3 regions of the Methylobacterium phyllosphaerae genome follow, and region 2 is predicted to be linked to each of the others. Evidence: predicted binding sites of a transcription regulator. Region 2 holds the regulator's gene; each other region holds the start of a gene.
What was found. The regulator HrcA, encoded in region 2, represses chaperone genes, less so after heat shock. The targets are predictions, from matches to a motif close to GTTAGCACTCNCNNNNNGNGAGTGCTAAC.

Region 1 (7,734 bases), 2.5 Mb from region 2:
GCACCGTCACGATCGCGCCGACCGGACCGATCGCCTCCTGGCCCTATTCGGTGACGGTCCACGCCGCCGACCCGGTCCTCGCCTGTCTGGGGAGCCAGTATGCGGGCTGGAGCCTCGCGGACGAGACCGGTGATTCCGGCTTCTTCGCCCTGGGCTCGGGGCCCGGCCGGGCGGTGGCGGCCGTCGAGGACCTGTACCAGGAACTCGGCTTCCGCGACTCCGCCACGAAGACCGCCCTCGTGCTGGAAGCCGCGGGCGGGCCGCCCGAGAGCGTCGTCGCCAAGGTCGCCGAGGCCTCCGGCCTGAAGCCCGAGGACCTGACCTTCATCTTCGCGCCGACCCAGAGCCTCGCCGGCTCCACCCAGGTCGTGGCCCGCGTCCTCGAGGTTGCCCTCCACAAGGCCCACACGGTCGGCTTCGACCTGCACGCCATCGTGGACGGGATCGGCTCGGCGCCGCTGTCGCCCCCGCACCCGGACTTCATCAAGGCGATGGGCCGCACCAACGACGCGATCATCTACGGCGGACGCGTGCAGCTCTTCGTGGATGCCGACGATGCCGATGCCAAGCAGCTCGCCGAACAGCTGCCCTCGACGACGTCGAGCGACCACGGCGCGCCCTTCGCCGACATCTTCGGCCGGGTGAACGGCGACTTCTACAAGATCGACGGCGCCCTGTTCTCGCCGGCCGAGGCGATCGTCACGTCGGTGCGCACCGGCGTCACCTACCGCGGCGGCCGTCTGGAGCCGACGCTGGTCGACGCGTCCTTCGCCTGAAGCACGCCGGCTCCCTCTCTCCTGCGGGAGAGGGTGCCCCAACCGGATCCGGACGGCGACATCTTCCTGGCCCCCCCGCAGGCGGGTGGCAACGTGACGATCAGGACCCCCATGCGCATCGGGCTCGCGGCCGATAACGGCACCTGGCACAAGAACCGCCTCCTGGCGGCCCTGCGCGCGAGCGGCGTGGAGCCGGTCCTGTTCTCCCTGGCGGACGTCGCCGTGGTCACGGGCGGCAGCGAGCCCCTGCGCGTGCCGGGCTTCCCGGACGCGCTGCCGGACGGCGTGCTGATGCGGACCATCGCGGGCGGCACCTTCGAGGCGACGACGATGCGGCTCGGGGTGCTGCACGCCCTTGTCGCGTCTGGTGTCACCGTCTGGAACGCCCCGAGCGCGATCGAGCGCTCGGTGGACAAGGCCGCCACGTCCCTGCTCATCGACCGGGCCGGGCTTCCGACGCCGGAGACCTGGGTCTTCTCGAAGCGCGAGGCGGCGGCGTCCCTGGTCGTCGCCGAGGCACGGCCGGGCGCGCCCCTGGTGCTGAAGCCGCTGTTCGGGTCGCAAGGCGAGGGACTAGCCCTCATCGAGCGCCCGGAAGACCTTCCCGACGAGGAGGCAGTGGCGCGGGTCTACTATCTCCAGCGCTACGTTCCCCGCCGGGACGGATTGTGGCGCGATTACCGGGTGTTCGTCTGCGACGGACGGGCCATCGCCGGCATGATCCGCGAGGGCGACGGCTGGATCACCAACGTCCACCGGGGCGGCCGGCCGCTCCCCTGGGCGATGCCGCGCGCCGCCGCCGAGCTGGCCGAGGCGGCCGCCGCCGCGGTCGGCGTCGATTATTCCGGCATCGACCTCGTCGAAGACGGGCAGGGCGGGTTCTCGGTCCTGGAGGTCAATTCCATGCCGGCCTGGTCGGGCCTCCAGACCGTGTGCGAGACCGATATCGCCGCCGCGGTGGTGCGCGGCTTCCTCGCCGCGGCCCGCGGCGCCAGCCGTCCCCGGCTCGTGGTGGCATGAGCGGACCCGGCACGAGCGGCCTCGACGCGGCGCTGATCGGCACGCTCTACCGGGCGGCCTGCCTCGCGGAGCTCGACGCTCTCAAGCCCGGCAATGTCCACGCCTACGCGCCCGGCCATCGCATGGTGCTGGCGGATTTCGTCACCAGCGCCGATGTCTCGGCGCCGGCCCTGGCCCGGGCGGGCACCGGCCTGGGCATGCGGATCCGCGACGGCGTCGCCGCCACGATGGCGGCGGTAGGCCAGAACACCAATCTCGGCATCCTGCTGCTCTGCGCCCCCCTGGCCGTCGCGGCCGAGCGGGGCCTGACCGTCGCGTCGGCGCTCGAGACGCTGAACGCCACGGATGCGGACGCCGTCTTCGCGGCCATCCGCCTCGCCAATCCGGGCGGCCTCGGCCAAGCCGAGCACCACGACGTCGCCCTCGCGGCGCCCGCCGCCCTGTACGATGCGATGGCGGAGGCCGCCAACCGGGACCGGATCGCCCGCGCCTACGTGACGGACTTCGCGGACGTGCCGGCGATCGGGCTCGCGGCCCTGGCCGAGGCCCGCGCCGGGGGGCTCGACCCCACATGGTGTACGACCGCGATTCATCTCGCCTTTCTCCAGGCGGTTCCCGACAGCCATGTCGTCCGCAAGCACGGCGCCGCGGCGGCCGAACGCATCCGCCGGGAGGCCGAGGCCCTTCGCGCCGGGATCGACCTCGCCGCACGGCCGGTCGACGCGCTGCTGGCCTTCGACGCGTCGTTGAAGGCGCGGGCCATCAATCCTGGCACGAGCGCCGATTTTACGGTCGCGACGCTGTTCTGGGACGCCCTTGCGGCTGCCGGCGCACGGCTGGTCTGACCCGGGTGCACGATCCGGGGATCACGGCACCGGACAGATGGAAATTCCTTCGTGTCAGAGCCTTGCGCGGGTTGTGAGCCGCTGGGCCCCGCTGTAGGGTCCGCCGCGCTGTCCGGCCCAACCGGCTCGGCTCATCCGGCTCGGCCGGCATGGTCGGGCGCCGATAACAAGGATGGCTTCCCGGCCGCGGCACCGCCCGGCGCGCGGCTCTATTTCGGAATCCAGGGAGAGACACCGAATGGCGAAGATCACCAAGGTTCAGGTCGGCGAAGCGCTCGTCGGCGAGGGCAACGAGGTCGCCCACATCGATCTCATCATCGGACCGCGCGGCTCGCCCGCCGAGACGGCTTTCTGCAACGGCCTCGTGAACAACAAGCACGGCTTCACCAGCCTGCTCGCGGTCATCGCGCCGAACCTGCCGTGCAAGCCGAACACCCTGATGTTCAACAAGGTCACCATCAACGACGCCCGTCAGGCCGTCCAGATGTTCGGCCCGGCCCAGCACGGCGTTGCCAAGGCCGTGCAGGACGCGGTGGCCGAGGGCATCATCCCGGCGGACGAGGCCGACGACCTGTACATCCTGGTCGGCGTGTTCATCCACTGGGAGGCGGCCGACGACGCCAAGATCCAGAAGTACAACTACGAGGCGACCAAGCTGTCGATCCAGCGCGCCGTCAACGGTGAGCCGAAGGCTTCGACGGTCACCGAGCAGCGCAACTCGGCGCAGCACCCCTTCGCCGCCAACGCTTAGATCGGGGACGGTCCTGGGCAGAGCGAGCCTCCGCCCGCACCGCGGGGCCTGCTCCAGCGACTGGCTTCGATCTTCCTTGGCCGATAGGTAAGCCTTTGAACGGGACGGCGTGAGCCGTCCCGTTTTTCGTTTGTCGCCCGCCACTCGAAACGCCGCGAGACGGGGCTTCGGGCGCCGGCTCGCTGGACGCGTCATGGTCGGCGCGCGCGACCGCGGACGCGCGGACTGAGCCCGAGACGTCGACCTCCCCTCGACCGCTGTGCGCCGTCGCGGCAGGGTGAGGCGCGGTCGCACCGGTGACGCGGCGGCGCCGCCGACGTCGAGGCTCCGCCGTTGATGTGGAAGAACTCCATCGCGGCGCGCGGATACTCTGTTGTCGCGGCCGCGCCAATCAGAGTCGCAAGGTCAGGTCATGCCAACAGCCGCCGAAGAATCCGCAGCCCTGCGCGATGATTGGATGCACGGCGGCCATCTGGTCCTCGCCGCGGATCCCGATCCGTCGGATCACGCGGCGATCCATGCCTGGATCCTCGACGTCATCGAGGGCGGCGGCGGAGACCCCGATCACGACGGTATCCGCGACCTGATCTACCACAGCCTGAACTTCGACATCCCTTTCCAGGCGACCGAGCGTGTCCGGCAATCCTTGATTGCCACCGTGCGAGCCCGCCTTCAGGCCCCGGCGTCGCGTCAAGGCCGCTGAGCCCGACCGGACTCCGCCGCGCGCGCCGAGCAGCCACGGCAGCGCCAAAAGAAAAGGGGCCGCCTCTCGGCGACCCCCTTCCTCCGTCATGCGCGGTGGCGTGGACTTAGAAGTCCATGCCGCCCATGCCGCCGCCCGGCATCGCCGGAGCAGGGCTGTCCTTCTTCGGAGCGTCAGCGACCATCGCCTCAGTGGTCACCAGCAGGCCGGCGACCGAGGCCGCGTCCTGCAGGGCGGTACGCACCACCTTGGCCGGGTCGACGATGCCGGCCTGGATCATGTCGACGTACTCTTCGGTCTGGGCGTTGAAGCCGTAGGTCTCGGAGTCCGCCTTGTCGGTGATCTTGCCGACCACGATCGAGCCCTCGACGCCCGCGTTCTGGGCGATCTGACGGATCGGGGCCTCAAGGGCCTTCAGCACGATCTTGATGCCGGCCTGGACGTCCGGAATGTCGGACTTCAGGGCAGCGACCGCCTTCTTAGCGCGCAGGAGCGCGGTGCCGCCGCCGGGGACGATGCCTTCCTCGACCGCCGCGCGGGTGGCGTTGAGGGCGTCGTCGACGCGGTCCTTCTTCTCCTTGACCTCGACCTCGGTCGCGCCGCCGACGCGGATCACCGCGACGCCGCCCGCAAGCTTGGCCAGACGCTCCTGGAGCTTCTCGCGGTCGTAGTCCGAGGTGGTCTCCTCGATCTGCGCCTTGATCTGGCTGATCCGGCCCTCGATGTCGGCCTTCTCGCCGACGCCGTCGATGATCGTGGTGTTCTCCTTCTCGATCCGCACGCGCTTGGCGCGGCCGAGCATCGGGAGCGTCACGTTCTCGAGCTTGATGCCGAGGTCCTCGGCGATCATCTGGCCCTTGGTCAGGATCGCGATGTCCTCGAGCATCGCCTTGCGGCGGTCACCGAAGCCCGGCGCCTTCACGGCCGCGACCTTCAGGCCGCCGCGCAGCTTGTTCACCACCAGGGTGGCGAGCGCCTCGCCCTCGATGTCCTCGGCGATGATCAGGAGCGGCTTGCCGGTCTGGACCACAGCCTCGAGCACCGGCAGCATGGCCTGGAGCGAGGAGAGCTTCTTCTCGTGGATGAGGATGTAGGGATCCTCGAGCTCGGCGACCATCTTCTCCGCATTCGTGATGAAGTACGGGGACAGGTAGCCGCGGTCGAACTGCATGCCTTCGACGACGTCGAGCTCGGTCTCGGCGGTCTTGGCCTCCTCGACGGTGATGACGCCCTCGTTGCCCACCTTCTGCATGGCGTGGGCGATCATCTCGCCGATCTCCTTGTCGCCGTTGGCGGAGATCGTGCCGACCTGGGCGACCTCGTCGGAGGTCGAGACCTTCTTGGCGCGGGCGATGATGTCCTTCACCGCAGCCTGGGTGGCGAGGTCGATGCCGCGCTTCAGGTCCATCGGGTTGATGCCGGCGGCGACGTACTTGGCGCCCTCCCGGACGATGGCCTGGGCCAGCACGGTCGCGGTGGTGGTGCCGTCACCCGCGATGTCGTTGGTCTTCGAGGCCACTTCGCGCACCATCTGGGCGCCCATGTTCTCGAAGCGGTCGGCGAGCTCGATCTCCTTGGCGACGGTGACGCCGTCCTTGGTGATGCGCGGGGCGCCGAAGCTCTTCTCGATCACGACGTTGCGGCCCTTCGGGCCGAGCGTCACCTTCACCGCGTCTGCGAGGATGTCGACGCCGCGCAGCATCTTATCGCGGGCGTCGGCGGAGAAACGAACGTCTTTCGCTGCCATTGTGTGCCTCTTATCTGGTTGGTTTGCGCCCCAAGACTGTGGAAAGTCTCAAAGGGCGGTGAGGGGTGATCCGATCAGACGGCGACGACGCCCATGATGTCGGATTCCTTCATGATCAGGAGGTCCTGACCGTCGATCTTGACCTCGGTGCCGGACCACTTGCCGAACAGGACGCGGTCGCCGGCCTTGACGTCGAGCGGGTTGACGCGGCCCTGCTCGTCGCGGGCGCCGGGACCGACGGCGACGATCTCGCCTTCCTGCGGCTTCTCCTTGGCGGTGTCCGGGATGATGATGCCGCCCTTGGTCTTCTCCTCGCTCTCGATGCGACGGACGACCACGCGGTCGTGCAGCGGACGGAACTTCATGAGCTGCCCTCTTGCTTCAGGTCTGGAGTTGGCGTTGATGCGGCCGGCGGGACCGCTCGCGAACTCGACTGTTAGCACTCTGTCTCGGCGAGTGCCAAAGACGGCGGCGAGATAGGCTCGCTGCGGTTCCGAGTCAAGGCTGTCGCACCCCCGCGCGACGGTGCGATGACGCGCCGGCGGCCTTCCTTCTCGCCCCATGGATAATGCGCCGTCATGTTGAGCCTGCACGGACCCGAAGGCCCGGTGGCGTTGCAACCCGGCAGCCCGATCGCGCGCCATACGGTATGGCTCGACCTGAACGACCCGAGCCCGGAGGAAGCCAAAGCGGTCGAGGCCGCGACCGGTCTGCGCGTGCCGTCCCGGGCGGCGCTGTCGGAGGTCGAGACGTCGAGTCGCCTGCGCCGGGTGAAGGGCGGCCTGTCGCTCTCGACGCCGATGATCACCTTCGAGCAGAGCGCGTCGCAGGTGAAGCCGCTGGGCTTCCTGCTGACCAAGGACCACTTCGTCACGATCCGCTTTCACGACCTGCGCGCCTTCGACTCCTCCGCGAAGCGCATCGCGGAGGGCGATGGCAGCACGACCCCGAGCGAGATCTTCCTCGTCGTCCTGGAGGAGCTGGTCGACAGCCTCGCGGACGCCCTGGAGGACATGGGATCGGAACTCGACACGCTCTCGACCCGGATCTTCGACTTCGACGTCCGGGGTGCCGAGCGGCGGCGGCTGGAGAGCCCGCCGCCCCGGCGCCGCGACCTCGCCCTGCGCCGGATCCTGCGGGGCATCAGCAACCGCGGAAAGGTGCTGGGGAAGATCCGCGCCAGCCTGCTCGGGCTCGAACGGATCGTGCCGTTCGTCGCCGCAGCCTGCGACGGCATCGGCCTGCCGGAGGACGCGCGCTTCGAGACGATCAAGCGGGATATCGAATCCCTCGACGAGTTCGAGACGCGCCTCGCTGAGAACGTGCAGTTCCTGCTCGACGCGGCCCTCGGCCTCATCACCATCGAACAGAACAACGTCTTCCGGGTGCTCACCGTCGTCTCGGTGGTCGGCGTCCCGCCAACCTTGATCGCGTCGATCTACGGCATGAACTTCAAGCACATGCCGGAGCTGGACTGGACTCTCGGCTATCCCTACGCGCTCGGCCTGATCCTTTTCAGCGCCATAGCGCCTATAGTATACTTTCGAATGCGCGGTTGGTTCTAATATTCAGACCGTATTAACAGCACAAAAAGCGTATCGCCAAGTTTTAATAGCGCGGAAATCGTCTACCCCGACCTCGAAGGCACTCCGTCATCGCGATCAAAAGTCTTCGATTGCCTGCCGCCAAACGGAGACCAGCATAACGCAGCAAGAAAGAGTTCATTAACGCTGCGATGCGATACCCGCGGGCGAGGAATGCGAGTGTCGAAGTGTTCAACCGTACGACTTTCAACGAAGCCCAGGCCAAGATTGATGCCCTGGATCGTTCGCTCGCGATCATCGAGTTTTCGATGGACGGAAACGTCGTCCATGCGAACAAGAATTTCTTGA
Region 2 (7,734 bases):
AGGTGGTGTTGCGCGGCCGATCGGGGGCGAGCTTCGGGGACGGAGCTCGGGTCGGGGCGGCGGGCCCCGGGGCATCGAATCTGCGTGTCATCATCGGTGATCTTGCCACACCGGCCGTCTCCCGTCGCGGTGAAGGCGTCCGACCGGGGGCAACTCTGCCGCTCCGCGTTTACAATTCGGATTCCGATCGTCAGGCTGCGGTGCCTGCCGAGAGGAGTCCGCGCGATGGCGCGCCCGACGAGCATGCGGGACCGTCTCGTGCGCGTCACCGCCCCGACCGCTGCGCTGTGCGCCGTCCTGCTGTCATTGGGCGGCTGCCTCGGCACCGACATCGCTCGGCGCGCGACGGCGCCACAGGCCGAGCTGACGCCGCCGGCGGCCGTTCCCGGGGCACCGCCACCCGCACCCGCAGCGCCGCCGATGCCGGCGGCGGGTGGCACCGGGCGCATCGGTTCCGGAGCCGTCAAGGTCGCCCTCGTGCTGCCGCTGACCGGCCAGGGGGCAACGGTGGGTGCCGCCATGCGCAACGCGGCACAACTCGCCTACGACGAGGCACAGCAACCCGACCTGACGCTTCTGGTGGAAGATGACCGAGGCAGCCCGGACGGCGCCCGGGACGCGACGCAGGAGGCGCTGCGCCAGGGGGCCGAGATCGTGCTCGGTCCGCTCTTCGCCGGCAATGTTCAAACGGCGGCGGCCGCGGCCAGAGCGGCGGGCAAGCCGGTGGTCGGCTTCTCGACCGACGTGACCGTGGCCAGCCGGGGCGTCTACCTCCTGAGCTTCCTGCCGCAGCCGGAGGTGGACCGCGTGGTCGAGGATTCCGTCGCCGGCGGAAAACGCTCCTTCGCGGCTCTGATCCCCGAGACGGCCTACGGCAATGCCGTGGAGGCGGAGTTCCGGGAGGCCGTTGCCCGGAAGGGCGCGCGGGTCGCCGCCGTCGAACGCTACCCGGCCGGCGTGCCGGGTCCGGCGGTGGAACGGCTGACCCGGGTCATCGCAGGGCCGGGCGCCACCGCCGATGCGCTGTTCATCCCCGAAACCGCCGACGCGCTGCCGGGCGTGGCCGCGGCGCTGACCAAGGCGGGTTTCTCGCCCGCCCGGATACGCCCCATCGGCACCGCCCTCTGGAACGAGCCGTCGCTCTTCGCCCTTCCCGCCCTGCAGGGCGGCCGCTTCGCCTCGCCGGACCGCACCGGGTTCTCGAATTTCAGCGGCCGCTACCAAGCCCGGTTCGGCGCCGTTCCGCCGCGCGTCGCATCCCTGGCCTATGATGCGGTGATGCTCGCGGCCGCCCTGTCCCGACGCTACGGCTCGCAGCGCTTCGCGGAGTCGACCCTGACGAACGGCTCCGGCTTCGCCGGCATCGACGGGACCTTCCGCTTCCGGCCGGACGGGCAGAGCGAGCGGTCCCTGGCGGTCTATGAGATCCGCAACAATGCCGCGATACCCGTCAGCCCCGCGCCGCGGGTGCTGGCAAAGCCCGGGATCTAATCAGGCCGCAAGTTCGGCAACCAGGGCATTGAGCACCGGCGCCCCCTTGGCGGTCGCGGCGATGCGGCCGCCGGGAAGCCGCTCCAGCACGCCATCGCCGATCAGCATGCCGATGCGGTTGCCGTTCAGCGGCCGGCCCTTGAGGGCAGCGTAGCGATCCGGATCGATGCCCTCGCGAAGGCGAAGCCCCATCACCAGGAACTCGTCGGCCTGGTCGGCGGCCGTGAGCGTTTCGGTCTCGACGACGGCATGTCCGTCGCGCTCGACCCGGGCCAGCCAGGCTTCCGGCGACCGCTCGGTGACGGTCCCGATCCGTCCCCCCGCCGTCACGAGCCGCCCGTGCGCGCCAGGACCGATGCCGGCATACTCGCCGTAGCGCCAATAGAGCAGGTTGTGCCGCGACTCCGCCCCGGGCCGGGCGTGGTTCGAGATTTCATAGGCCGGCAGGCCGGCCTCTGCACAAAGTTCCTGGGTGACGTCGTAGAGGGCGCGTCCGACCTCGTCGTCCGGCGTCACCAGTTTGCCGGCGGCGGCGAGGCCGTAGAACGGCGTCCCCGGCTCGATGGTGAGCTGGTAGAGCGAGAGATGCTCTGCGGCCCGCGCCAGCGCCGCTTTCAGCTCCGCCCGCCACAGCGCCGGAGTCTGTCCGGGCCGGGCATAGATCAGGTCGAAGGAGGTCCGCTCGAAGGCCGACTGCGCCAGCGTGATCGCCTCCAGGGCCTGTGCGGCGTCGTGCAGGCGCCCGAGGGTCCGAAGCGACGCGTCGTCGAGGGCCTGGATGCCGAGGGAAACCCGGTTGACCCCGGCGGCGCGGTAACCCCGGAAGCGCCCGGCCTCGACACTCGACGGATTGGCCTCGAGGGTGACCTCGGCGCCTTGAGCCACCGGCCAGTGTTCCGCGACGGCGTCGAGCAGGCCCGCCACGGTCGCGGGCTGCATCAGCGAGGGTGTCCCGCCGCCGAGGAAGATGCTGGTGACGGTCCGCCCCGGGGTGCGGGCGGCCGTGTGGGCGATCTCGGCCCGGAATGCCGCGAGGAAGCGCGGCTCGTCCACGCCCGCGTGGCGGACGTGGCTGTTGAAGTCGCAATACGGGCACTTCGCCGCGCAGAAGGGCCAGTGCAGGTAGATTCCGAAACCCACGTCGCGGGTCGGATGGTCCGGGCCGGTCGATACCATGATGACCGGGATGTGAGCGCGACCGCGCCGTTTGGCAATCAGGAACCGGAGGCCAGACAGGCCCGGCTCAACGCCACGAAGGCCCGGGCCCGGTGCGAGAGCCCCTGACCCTTCTGCCAGTCGACGCCGTGCTTCTCCTCGGCGCTCATCTCGCCGAAGGTGCGCGCGTGCCCGTCCGGCCGAAAGATCGGGTCGTAACCGAAGCCGGCGGTGCCCCGCGCCGCCACGAGGTCGCCGAACACCCGCCCTTCGAACAGCTCGGTATGGCCGTCCGGCCAAGCCAGGACCAGGGCCGAAACGAAATGGGCCCGGCGGTCGGCCGCGCCACGGTCGTCGAGTTCGGCGAAGATCCGCGCCATCGCGGCGGCGAAATCCTTGTTCGGGCCGGCCCAGCGGGCCGAGAAGATGCCCGGCGCTCCGTCGAGTGCGTCGACGCACAGGCCGGAATCGTCCGCGAAGGCGGGCAGTCCGGTGGCGTCGGCCGCCGCCTTCGCCTTGATGGCGGCATTCTCGGCGAACATCGTGCCGGTCTCCTCGGGCTCGGGCAGTCCGAGTTCGCCGGCCGACACCGCCTCGACCCCGAACGGCGCGAGCAGCTCGCGCATCTCGGTGAGCTTGCCGGCATTGTGCGTGGCGATGACCACCTTCCCGGTCAGGCGGCGGCTCACGCGATGGCCTCCTTCTGCAGGGCGACCAGCCGCTCGGTGCCGGCGCGGGCGAGGCCGAGAAGTTCGAGAAGCTGCTCCTGGGTGAAGGGCTCCATCTCGGCGGTGCCCTGCACCTCCACGATGCCGCCGCGCCCGGTGAGCACGAAATTGGCGTCGGTCTCGGCGGCGGAATCCTCGGCGTAATCGAGATCGAGGACCGGCATGCCCTTGTACAGGCCGCACGAGACGGCAGCGACATGGTCGCGCAGGGGATCGACCGAGATGATCGAGCGCGTCCGCATCCAGGCGAAGCAATCGTGCAGCGCCACCCAGGCGCCGGTGATGGCGGCCGTCCGGGTGCCGCCATCGGCCTGGATGACGTCGCAATCGATCGTCACCTGACGCTCGCCCATGGCCGGCAGGTTCGTGACGGCCCGGAGGGACCGGCCGATCAGCCGCTGGATTTCCTGCGTTCGACCCGACGGCTTCCCGGAACCAACCTCGCGGCGGGTGCGTTCGTGCGTCGCACGCGGGAGCATGGCGTACTCCGCCGTGACCCAGCCCTTGCCCGATCCGCGCAGCCACTGGGGCGAACGCTCTTCGAGCGACGCGGTGCAGAGCACCCGGGTATTTCCGAAGCTGACGAGGCACGAGCCTTCTGCGTAGCGCGAAACCGCGCGCTCCAGGCTCACGGGCCGCAACTCGTCGGCGGCACGCTTGGAAGGCCGCATCGCGGGCCCCTTCTGTCGAGAGTGTCGAGGGCCGGGCTCTTAGGCCGCCGCGACATCACGGGCAAGCATCGCCATACGGATTGATCCGCGCGGGTCGGTTGCGCATGATCGGACCACAGGATGACCGCGTGACACACCCCAGTCCCAACTTTGCCAACGGCCAATCCATGCAGGCCCTCGCCGCCCTCAATGAGCGCGCCCGCGAGATCTTCCGGCAGATCGTCGAGAGCTATCTCACGACCGGCGAGCCGGTGGGCTCCCGGAATCTCGCTCGGATCCTCCCGATGGCGCTGTCGCCGGCCTCGATCCGGAACGTGATGGCGGATCTGGAGCATTCCGGCCTGATCTTCGCGCCGCATACCTCGGCCGGACGCCTCCCGACCGAACTCGGGCTGCGGTTCTTCGTCGACGCGATGCTGGAACTCGGCGACGTCAGCCAGGACGAGCAGGCGCGCATCGAGGCACAGATGCGGGCCGCAGCCTCGGGCCACACGTTCGATTCCGCCTTGGCCGAGGCCTCGACCATGCTGTCGGGCGTCTCGCGGGGGGCTGGCGTGGTGCTGACCACGAAGGCCAACGTCAATCTGAAGCACATCGAGTTCGTGCGGCTCGATCCGGCCCGCGCCCTCGTCATCCTCGTCTCGGATGACGGCTCCGTCGAGAACCGCATCGTCGATCTGCCGCCCGGACTTCCGGCGGGTGCGCTTCAGGAGGCCACGAATTTCCTCAACGCGCGCCTGCAGGGCCGCACCCTGGGGTCGCTGCGCGCCGAGATCGAGGCCGGCCGCAAGGCCATGAAGCGCGAGCTCGACGCGATCACCGAACGCCTCGTCGATGCGGGGCTCGCAACGCCGGTGGGGCCGACGGAAGCGCGCCAATTGATCGTTCGCGGCCAGGCCAACCTGCTCGACGACCTGCGCGCGGTCGAGGATCTCGAGCGGATCCGCCTGCTGTTCAACGACCTGGAGACCCAGAAGGACGTCATCGACCTGCTGGCCCGTGCCGAGGGCGGCGAGGGCGTGCGTATCTTCATCGGCTCCGAGAACAAGCTGTTCTCCCTCTCGGGGTCATCGCTGATCGCGGCGCCGTTCCGCGACGGATCGCAGAAGATCGTCGGCGTGGTCGGAGTCATCGGTCCGACCCGCCTCAACTACGCGCGCATCGTGCCGATGGTGGATTATACGGCGCGGGTGGTGTCGAAGCTTCTGGACGGCGGCCGGTAGGTCCTGTCGGGCCTCAGGCCGCCCGAACCGAATCCAGGAATCGTGCGACCTCGACACCGAGGCGCGCGGAGTGCTGCGACAGATCCGATGCGGAGCCCAGGACCTGTCGCGCGGCCTCGCCCGTTTGCGCGGCGGCTCCGGCCACCCCGGCGATATTCACCGTCACGTCCGCGGTCCCGTCTGACGCCTGGGTCACGTTGCGGACGATCTCCTGCGTGGCCGCCCCCTGCTCCTCGATCGAGGCGGCGACGGCCGCAGCGACCGCGTTGATGTCCCGGATCCGCGTGACGATACCGTCGAGTGCCCGGGTGGCTTCGCCGGTGGAGCCCTCGACGCGCGCGATATGATCGTTGATCTCCTCGGTGGCGCGGGCGGTCTGCGCAGCCAGATCCTTCACTTCGGCCGCCACCACGGCGAAGCCGAGCCCGGCCTCGCCGGCCCGCGCGGCCTCGATGGTGGCGTTGAGGGCCAGCAGGTTGGTCTGCGCGGCGATCGAGGCGATCAACCCGGCGGCGTCGCTGATCCGGGATACCGCCTCCGACAGCGCCTGCACGCGGTGTCCCGTCTCGTCGGCCTCGTCCACGGCCGTCCGGGCGAGGCGTGACGAGCCTGCGACCTGCCCGGCGATCTCGCGCACGCTCGCGCCGAGTTCTTCGGCCGCAACCGCGACGGTGCGGACGCTGGTCGAGGCTTGGTCGGCGGCCGCAGCGACGCTGCTGGATCGTGCCGCGGCCTGCGTGGCGGTGTTTGTCAGGGCTTGGGCGGTGGCGTGAAGCTCGGACGCCGCCGACGACACCGAACCGACGATCGTGCCCACGGCCTCTTCGAAACCATCGGCGAGCGCCGCCATGGCCCGCTTGCGCTCCGCTGCGGCCGACGCCTCGGCCGAGCGCCGAGTCTCTTCCTGCTCACGTGCCTTCTGCGCCACAACGGCCTTGATACCCTCGACCGCCCGCCCGACCATCCCGATCTCGTCTCGGCGCCTGGCCTCGGCGATCTCGGTATCGAGGTCGCCGAGGCTCATGCGCTGAAGGACTTCCACAAGTCGGTCTAGGGGATGTGCGACAGTCGCGGCCATCATCCGGCTGACGGTGACGGCCAGCAGAAGCAGCGTGATCGCGGTTGCGATGGCCAAGTTCTGCGCGAGATGCGTGATGGGTGCGAACGCGGTGGCGTGGTCGACCGAAAGCGCGATGTACCAGTCGAGCGCCGGCGGCAGGTTTGGGACGCGCGCGAAGACCGTGCGGACGGACCGTCCCGCCTCGCGCGTGTCCACCGCCCGACCGGCGGCGATGCCGGGAACCGGACCGTCGATCAGCTCCGACAGGGGCTTGCCGATGAACGCGGCCCGCGGGTGGATCAGGATCGTGCCCGCGCCCGACACCAGATAGGCATAACCGCCGTCACCCGGCGCGACCTCGGTGATCATCCGGGCAAGAACCGAGACGTCGAAATCGCTTCCGACCACGCCGCCGAGACCGTGCGCCGCATCCTTCACCGGCGCCGCCGCCGTGATGATGAAGGTGCCGCGACTGGCGGAGATGTACGGCTCGGTCAGGATCGGGCCGTCCGTCGCGGCGGCCTCCTTGTACCACGGACGCTGACGCGGATCGTAACCCGGCGGAATCTCGGCCTTGGGCATCTTGGTGTAGAACCCGTCCGGACGCCCGAAGAAGCTGACGTAGAACGAGTCGCGGATGATGGGCGCGTCGAGCACCCGATCCGTGTCCGACTCACGGCCGCCAGCGGTGATCTGCTGAGCCATCATCTGCGTCAGATCGAGCTTGCCGCGCAGCCAGTTGCCGACGCTGCGGGCGGCAGATCCGCTCAGGCTCGACATGCTGGCGTCGACGTCGCCCTGCAGGGTGCTGGACTGGGACAGGTACAGATAGGACGAACAGGCGACGAGGGCCGCCGATACGATCGCGAGAATCAGGAGTGTCGCGCGACCCGATATCCCGACGCGTACCTGGCGTGCCGCTCCAGAAAAGCCACCGATTTCAATCGACATGCACACCCCGATCTTCAGGAGTCGCGCCTGACGAGGCCAAATTCAAACCTAAACCGCGACCTGTGGCGTCTGTGTTCTTTTTATCAGATCGTGGATGGCATGGATCAGGACGTCGATCGGGCGTGACACCATTCCCCGCGCAAAGCCGGTCCGCGCCTTGTCGGGCGCGGACCGGATCGACGGTGATGATCGTGTGCTTTGCTTGCGCCGGTGTGTCGGCGGCCGGAAGAGCCGTTTCGACCGACGCGCGGCCAGGCGTTAGGCCGGGATCACGTCCACGATCTCGTAGGTGTCGGGGTCGATGATCACGATGTCGTCGCGCACGAGGATGAACTCGTAGCCCTCGTATTCCGGCACGATCGAGATGATCGCCGGCGGCAGCCGGTGCAGGGTCACCGACCGCGGGATCGCGGTGCCGACCGCGAGACCGAAGGCCACGTCCCGGAGCGGCGACA
Region 3 (7,734 bases), 1.3 Mb from region 2:
TCATCGGCGGCGTCGGTGTCGGTACGGTCCTGACGCTCCTGTTCCTGCCCGCCCTGTACGCCCTGTGGTTCCGGGTGCAGCGGCCGGAAAAGGCCGTCGCAGGGCCGGCCGTGGTGACAGTCGACGGAGCGGCCGTAACGCCCCGCTCAACGTAAGGACGCCGTCTCCAGAGACGTCCAGAAGATCGCACGCGCTTCCAAATTCGCGTGTGATGGCCCGGCGGGCCCGTATCTGCCCCCCCACGGGCCCGCCGGGATCATTGATCGTACCCGCACGCCGTCGCCCCTGTGGACCGCCGCTCGTGTGCATCGGGACCCTGCAAAAGGCGGACGGGATCCTGAAGATCCGACGCCAGCATGACGCGATCAAGAGTGCTTTCTCGCGCGCCGATCATCCACCGCCGCAACGCGGATCCATGGAGCCGAACGGGCGGATCCCGGAACCGTCCCCGCCGCCGCAGCTTCCGGCCCTGGAGCTTGGCGGCAGCGCCCCCGCGCCCAAGGTCAGGGGGAGGCCCTGACACGGGGTCATGCCGGGCAGCCTTTCGGTTCGCCGATCTCGCCCCCTCGAGAAGGCTCCCCGGCGCGGCGAGGCGCGGCGAGGTCCGTCATCACGGCAGCCGGGCGTCGGATCTGTCGCCGGAGAACGTCCACGCGATCGGGCGCAGGCCTCAGCCGCGACGCGGTCTCAGGGGCGGGTCAGGAGGACGGGCCCGCTGTCGATCCGGATGCGCAGCACCGCGTAGGGCTTCCGGCGAAGGTCGCGGCCCTCGTGGAAGCCCGCTTGCCGGTGCAACTGGTTGGCGGTGAAGTACAGGTAACCGTCGCGCCCGATCGACAGCGTATCGGGCCAGCTGATGGCCGGATCGGTGACCACGGTGGACCACTTGCCCTGGTCGAGCACGCGGATGGCGTTGTGCTCGTAATCGCCGGCGAAGACCCGGCCGCGATCGTCTTCGGCGATCCCGTCCGAGGCGCCCTTGGCGCCCATGTCGCGGATCTGGCCGGCGAGATCAGCCTCGCTCACCCGGGGATCGCGCAAGGCGGCGGTCGGCACGGCATAGAGCGTCCGGCCGGAGAGCGGGCCGTAATAGAGCAGCGACCCGTCCGCCGAGAGCGCGATGGCATCGCTGGCGACGCGGACCGGCTTCGCCGGCCCGTTGGCGGGGCGGTTCATCAGCGGCTCGCCATCGACGACGGGGGTGAAGTCGGGCTCCGGCGCGGTGCTCGCATGGCCGGAGAGGCGGCGGAATGCCTTTCCGGTGGCGAGGTCCACCACGATGATCCCGCCGATGCCGGCGTTGGAACTGTCGGTGATGTAGGCGACGCCGGCCTCGCCCTGGCGCAGGTCGAAGCGGACGTCGTTGAGATAGGTCGTCGGCAAAACGACGCTGTCGGGCAGGACGATGGTGCGGACGATCGTGTTCGTGGCGAGGTCGATCGCCACCAGCTTGGCACCGCCCGGCTGCGGCGGGCGGAAGCCGGGCGCGGCCGTATCCAGCACCCAGAGCCGGTTCGCGCCGTCGGCGACGACGCTCTGCACGGAGATGAAATGCGCGGCCGGGGCGGCCGGATCGGGCTGGTTCGTCGCGAGATCGGGATAGGGCACCGTCGTCCCGTTCACCACCTCCCCCACGGTGAAGGGCGCGTTGTCGCCCCATTGCGGGAAATTCACGAACATCCGCCCGTTGGGCGCGACAGTGATGCCCGTCGGCATGGCGCCGTCGAATTGTGCGACCTGCTCGATGGCAGGCGCCGGCGCGGCGGAGGGCTCGGCCGCGCGCGTCGCGTCGTTCGCAAGCGCGATGGACAATGCCGCCGCCAGGGTGGCGGTGAGACTCTTCATGATGTCCTCTCCCCCCGACGCCGCGTCGAGGCCTGTCGTTAGGCGCAGCAGGTAAGACTTCGGCACCGGTCGGCAATGGCGGGACTGAACGGCTCCAGCACCGGCGCGAGCCGCCCTGCAACGAGATCCGCGGAGACGTAGGACCGGCCGAACCGTGCGAGGCCGGCGCCGCCGAGCGCCATCAGGCGCACCACGTCGCCGGACAGGCCCTTGTGCTCGGCGAGATCGACGCGCATCCGCGGATGTGCCGCGAGAGATCGCGGCCGGACCGGCAGGATGACCTGGGTGCCGAACGGGACCGAGGCGTTCACCCGGAGCCGGGCGCTCGGCTCGGCTGTCCCTCGGCCCCTGACGACTTGCAGGCGTCCGCGCGCTGGTCGCGCAGGCTGCGCAGGCCGGCGAGGCTGATCTCCTCCGTGATGGCCTCGTGCCATCTGTCGAGCAGGCGGATGCTGAATCGTCGGCCGTTCAGGATGCTCTTGAGCACATCGCCATTCAGCGAAATCACCCCGATTTCCTGCATCTGCGCCGTGGGAAACATTGCGTTCGACACCGGCCCGTCGTCGATCCGATACTGATAGTTGAAGATGAAATTCTTCGGCAGACCCGTCACCTCGAGCCGGTCGCCGACGATCTGGATGCGCGATCGGGTCTTCGGCGCCAGGATGCAGTCAGCGTCCCCGCTCGACGGGTGACCGGGCTTCCTGAGCACCCAGTCGCCCTCGCTGGCGACCGTCTGTCCCGCATCCTCGGCGGCGCCGAGGGGGGAGGCCAGGCAGGCCGCGACGGCGAAGAGTGCAACCCTCATGAACGACATCCTCGTCTCACACGTCGGTTCGGTCCTGGACCCAACATCGTTCTCCAAGCCGGGCTGTCGATCTGAGACACATTCGCCCGGTCACCCCGGCAGGCGATGGCTGGCAGATCCGCCCCAAGACCGGTCGGCAACGTGGTCCGCGACCGCCCACGCCCCGTTGCAGCAGCAGCCCCGGGAGACCTGTGGTCAGGCGCGCGAGGACGCGCCGGTCGTGCCTGTTCGCTCCACCCCCGGCTCGGGAGCAGGCCGGCCGCAATCCACCCGACCAAGGCTCTCAGACGATCACCGGCGCCCGCCGGTTCCGGCCGACGATGGTCAGGCTGCCTCGACGTGAGTGAAGCGGAGAAGCTGACGCCGGTCGGCGCGTCGGCTTCCGCCCCGCTTGGGCGGCCCTGCGGCCCGCTTGCGGGCGTCCAGACGGCGCGCCGTCAGAACACGGCGTGGTCGCCGCGCTCGGCAACGGCCTCGCCTCGGATCACGCGCGCATAATAGTCGAAGAGAGTTTCAGAGCCGGTCGACGGTGTGGCGCGCGCATCATATTGCCCCGTCAACGGATCCAGAACGAGCATAGATTCCGTCGCGTAGTAGCGCCCGATGCGCGCGAGTTCGGCCTTGGCTGCCAACGTCGGAACCAGCCGTCCGAGCATGGCCAGAGTGACTATGATGACGTCCAGAAGGGCCACGGGCACATGCGTGAATCGCGCTTCGCGCCCGAGCAAGGCGAAGAGCTGCTCGCCCTGCGCCTTCGGGGTCACAGCTTCGCCCGGGCCGCCGATCGGCAGCACGCGATTGCGCCGGTCCGGGTCGTCGAGGCACTCGGCAATGTAGGTGCCCAAGTCGTCGTCGCTGATCGGCTTGCAGGCCGTCAGCGTACCGTCGCCGAAAATCAGGAACGACTTCCCGCGTTTCAAACGATCGATTTGCCCCGAGAGCGATTTGAAGAAGGCCGTTGGTCGTACGATCGTGTAATCGAGGCCCGACGCGGCCAGAACGCCCTCGAACGCGCGCTTGGCGTGCTGGAACGCCAGGACCGGCTTCTGGACGCAGATCGCCGAGAGAAGGATGACGTGGGTCACGCCGGCCGCCTTCCCGGCGTGCAAAGCACTCACATGCGCGCGATAATCGATCGCCCAGGCGTCGTCGGGCAAGCCCGTGCGCGAGGCGAGACACGAGACCAGGACGTCGAACGGCTCGCCGCGGAAACCCGCCTCGGCGAGGGACGATGGATCGGTCACATCCACCACCCTTGCGGTCGCGCCCGGAGGCAGTCGGGAGCACGCGGGCGGCCCTGACGGGTCGTCGATGTCGGCGCGACGCCTGACGAAGCAGACCACGTCATGGCCCCGTGACACCAGCGCGCGCACCGTCGCGCGCCCGATCGTCCCGGTGCCACCGAGCACGGCGACGCGTCGCGGGCGCAACGCGTCCGATTGGTCTCCGGTCACGCTCACCTTATCCAGCCACTCAGGGTTCCGGCATGTCCGGTCGTTGTGACGAGACCGTATCGATCCACCCGAACAGGAGGCCGCCTTCGCAGCCTGGATTGCCACGGGTGTGGGCGAAGGGTCAGCGCGTCATGCCGGCGTCATAGCACGGAGCGCGCCGCCGGCGCCCGCTCTCGCGGCAGCGGGACAGTCAGGGCCGCAGCCTACCTGCGAGGACGTCGGTGGCTGCGTGGACCAGCCGGTGTCGGTGTATTGGTCCGGTTCTCATCGAACAGCTTGCGCCAACGGATCAGCCGCTCAGGTGCGAGGCTGCCGTCCGCGACGGCAGCCTGCACGGCGCACCCGGGTTCGCTTGTGTGGGTGCAGTCGCGGTATCGGCACAGGGGCGCGCGTTCGATGATCTCGGCGAACAGCGTTTCGATCCCTTCCGCGGCGCCGCTGACGTGCAGCGTGCGCATCCCCGGCGTGTCGATGACCCAGCCGCCGTCGGCGATGGCATGCAGCGAACGCGACGTGGTCGTATGGCGTCCCTTGGCATCGTGCTCGCGAATGCCGCCGGTCAGCTGGGCCTGGGCCTGACCGGGACCGACCAGCGTGTTCACCAGCGTCGATTTGCCGACGCCGGAGGAGCCGACCAGCGCCACGGTCTGCCCCAGCCCACACCACGGAGCGAGGGCGTCTGCAGCCGCGGAGAGACGGGGGTTGAGGGTTACGACGTCGAGCCCGCGCTGCAACTCGGACGCTTGGCGCTGGTAGGTTCCCAGATCGGCTGTCGTGTCGGCCTTGGTGAGCAGGATCACCGGAATTGTGCCGCCTTGATTGGCCAGAGCCAGATAGCGCTCCAGTCGCGCCGGATTGAAATCCGCGTTGCAGGAGGTGACGATGAACAGCGTGTCGACATTGGCCGCAGCGGCCTGAAGGGTCCGGCTGCCTTCGGTGCGGCGCTCCATGACCGTCCTGCGGCTGAGACGGCGATGCACGGTCTGGGTTCGCGGATCGACGAGAACCCAATCGCCCACGGTGAAGTCGCTCGTGCTGGCGTGGATCGCGAGCGTCAGTTCAACGGATCCGGCCTCCGACAGGGCGGTCAAGCGAGACCGGTGAAGCGTCGCGATCCGCATCGGGGCGAGATCGGCCTCGTGGGGTTCACGCTGGACTTCGAAGAAGTCGGACCAGCCCAAGCTTGCAAGCGACAGGGGCTGGAAGGAAGGGGGATGATCGATCACCGCCCTGCCCATGACATGGCATCCTGCGCCTGGCCAGCCCTCCGCCGCCAGGCGCACGTCGATGCCCGGCCGAGTGCAAGGACCGTCGCCTTGCGCCGTCTCCCTGCGCCGTCTCCCTTGGCCATACCCACGGGAGGCGGACGGTCGTGTCGCCGCGCGGGTCAATCGGGAGCGGCCGCGAAGGCGCGCGCCCCAATGCCCGGATGAGCCGGTCCCCGGCCCATTCATAAGATTAGCACTTCCACTCGGTGAGTGCTAACAATGCGTCGATCGGGCGGCGATGACAGTCTCGCCGTAGCCTTTCCCGCGACAGCGCCAATCATGTCGGTTGGATCTCGCTTGGGAACGATCAGGATACCACGATGAAATTCCGTCCGCTGCACGACCGCGTGGTCCTCCGTCGCATCGAAGGCGAGGAGAAGACCAAGGGCGGCATCATCATTCCCGATACGGTCAAGGAGAAGCCGCAGGAGGGCGAGGTCGTCGCCGCTGGACCGGGCGTGCGCGACGAGGCGGGCAAGATCAACCCGCTCGAGGTGAAGGCCGGCGACCGCGTCCTGTTCGGCAAGTGGTCCGGCACCGAGGTCAAGATCGACGGTCAGGACCTCCTGATCATGAAGGAATCCGACATCCTGGGCATCGTCGCCTAGCGCGGATCAGGCCGCTCAGAGCCTCACGACGATCTGCCCTTCGAGGCGCCCGCTGTGGCGCGCCTCAGGGCCAAACGACAGATGACGAGTGCTCCACCATGTCCGCCAAAGACGTTCGCTTTTCGGTCGATGCCCGCGAGAAGATGCTGCGCGGTGTCGAACTGCTCGCCAGTGCGGTGAAGGTGACGCTGGGCCCGAAGGGCCGCAACGTCGTGATCGAGAAGAGCTTCGGCGCCCCGCGCATCACCAAGGACGGCGTCACCGTCGCCAAGGAGATCGAGCTCGTCGACAAGTTCGAGAACATGGGCGCCCAGATGGTGCGCGAAGTGGCCTCGAAGTCGAGCGACACCGCCGGTGACGGCACGACGACCGCGACCGTTCTCGCGGCCTCCATCGTCCGGGAGGGCGTGAAGTACGTCGCCGCCGGCATGAACCCGATGGACCTGAAGCGCGGCATCGATCTGGCCGTGGCCGCGGTCGTGAAGGATATCGGCGCGCGCTCCCGCAAGGTCGCCTCGTCCGAGGAGATCGCCCAGGTCGGCACGATCTCCGCCAACGGCGACAAGGAGATCGGCGAGATGATCGCCCACGCCATGCAGAAGGTGGGCAACGAGGGCGTCATCACCGTCGAGGAGGCCAAGACCGCCGAGACCGAGCTCGATGTCGTCGAGGGCATGCAGTTCGACCGCGGCTACCTGTCCCCGTACTTCATCACGAATGCGGAGAAGATGGTCGCCGAGCTCGAGGATCCCTACATCCTCATCCACGAGAAGAAGCTCTCCTCGCTCCAGGCGATGCTGCCGGTGCTCGAGGCCGTGGTCCAGACCGGCAAGCCGCTCCTGATCATCGCCGAGGACATCGAGGGCGAGGCGCTCGCCACCCTGGTGGTGAACAAGCTGCGCGGCGGCCTGAAGGTCGCGGCCGTGAAGGCGCCGGGCTTCGGTGACCGCCGCAAGGCAATGCTCGAGGACATCGCGATCCTGACCAAGGGCCAGATGATCGCCGAGGACCTCGGCATCAAGCTCGAGAACGTGACGCTCCCGATGCTCGGCCGCGCCAAGCGCGTGCGGATCGAGAAGGAGAACACCACGATCATCGACGGCGCCGGCGAGAAGACCGACATCGAGGGCCGGATCAGCCAGATCAAGGCGCAGATCGAGGAGACCACCTCGGACTACGACCGCGAGAAGCTGCAGGAGCGCCTGGCCAAGCTCGCGGGCGGCGTCGCGGTGATCCGCGTCGGCGGTTCGACCGAGGTCGAGGTCAAGGAGAAGAAGGACCGCGTCGACGACGCGCTGCACGCCACCCGCGCGGCGGTCGAGGAAGGCATCGTCCCCGGCGGCGGCACCGCGCTCCTGCGCGCCAAGGCCGCCGTCCAGGGGCTCGCGAACGACAACCCCGACGTCCAGGCCGGCATCAAGATCGTCCTCAAGGCTCTCGAGGCCCCGATCCGTCAGATCGCCCAGAACTCGGGCGTCGAGGGCTCGATCGTGGTCGGTAAGATCCTGGCCAACAGCTCGGAGACCTACGGCTTCAACGCCCAGACCGAAGAGTATGTCGACATGCTCAAGGCCGGCATCGTCGACCCGGCCAAGGTGGTGCGCGCGGCCATTCAGGGCGCGGCCTCGGTCGCCGGCCTGCTGGTGACCACCGAGGCGATGATCTCCGAGGCGCCGCGCAAGGAGGCTCCGGCCATGCCCGCCGGCGGCGGCATGGGCGGCATGGGCGGCATGGATTTCTAACCGGCCGAA

Region 1: groES (co-chaperone GroES) is a predicted target of HrcA. The motif match lies at 6,278-6,306, and genes of this name have one in related genera.
Region 3: MCBMB27_RS17375 (co-chaperone GroES) is a predicted target of HrcA. The motif match lies at 5,565-5,593, and genes of this name have one in related genera.

The regions. Positions count from the first base shown of each region.
Region 1 is NZ_CP015367.1:40,885-48,618, forward strand. It holds gene mch (methenyltetrahydromethanopterin cyclohydrolase) at 1-776, shown strand, start outside; gene MCBMB27_RS00195 (ATP-grasp domain-containing protein) at 888-1,796, shown strand; gene MCBMB27_RS00200 (triphosphoribosyl-dephospho-CoA synthase) at 1,793-2,641, shown strand; gene fae (5,6,7,8-tetrahydromethanopterin hydro-lyase) at 2,880-3,392, shown strand; gene MCBMB27_RS00210 (hypothetical protein) at 3,766-4,095, shown strand; gene groL (chaperonin GroEL) at 4,202-5,842, opposite strand; gene groES (co-chaperone GroES) at 5,917-6,207, opposite strand; gene MCBMB27_RS00225 (CorA family divalent cation transporter) at 6,421-7,407, shown strand; gene MCBMB27_RS00230 (methyl-accepting chemotaxis protein) at 7,614-7,734, shown strand, end outside.
Region 2 is NZ_CP015367.1:2,550,470-2,558,203, forward strand. It holds gene rsmI (16S rRNA (cytidine(1402)-2'-O)-methyltransferase) at 1-91, opposite strand, end outside; gene MCBMB27_RS11430 (penicillin-binding protein activator) at 226-1,491, shown strand; gene hemW (radical SAM family heme chaperone HemW) at 1,492-2,667, opposite strand; gene rdgB (RdgB/HAM1 family non-canonical purine NTP pyrophosphatase) at 2,706-3,335, opposite strand; gene rph (ribonuclease PH) at 3,332-4,045, opposite strand; gene hrcA (heat-inducible transcriptional repressor HrcA) at 4,213-5,268, shown strand; gene MCBMB27_RS28810 (methyl-accepting chemotaxis protein) at 5,282-7,279, opposite strand; gene MCBMB27_RS30915 (DUF1236 domain-containing protein) at 7,538-7,675, opposite strand; gene MCBMB27_RS30920 (hypothetical protein) at 7,664-7,734, shown strand, end outside.
Region 3 is NZ_CP015367.1:3,802,223-3,809,956, forward strand. It holds gene MCBMB27_RS17345 (efflux RND transporter permease subunit) at 1-155, shown strand, start outside; gene MCBMB27_RS17350 (L-dopachrome tautomerase-related protein) at 688-1,845, opposite strand; gene MCBMB27_RS17355 (type 2 periplasmic-binding domain-containing protein) at 1,884-2,156, opposite strand; gene MCBMB27_RS30065 (hypothetical protein) at 2,153-2,710, opposite strand; gene MCBMB27_RS17365 (NAD(P)H-binding protein) at 3,091-4,062, opposite strand; gene rsgA (ribosome small subunit-dependent GTPase A) at 4,311-5,345, opposite strand; gene MCBMB27_RS17375 (co-chaperone GroES) at 5,696-5,983, shown strand; gene groL (chaperonin GroEL) at 6,082-7,725, shown strand.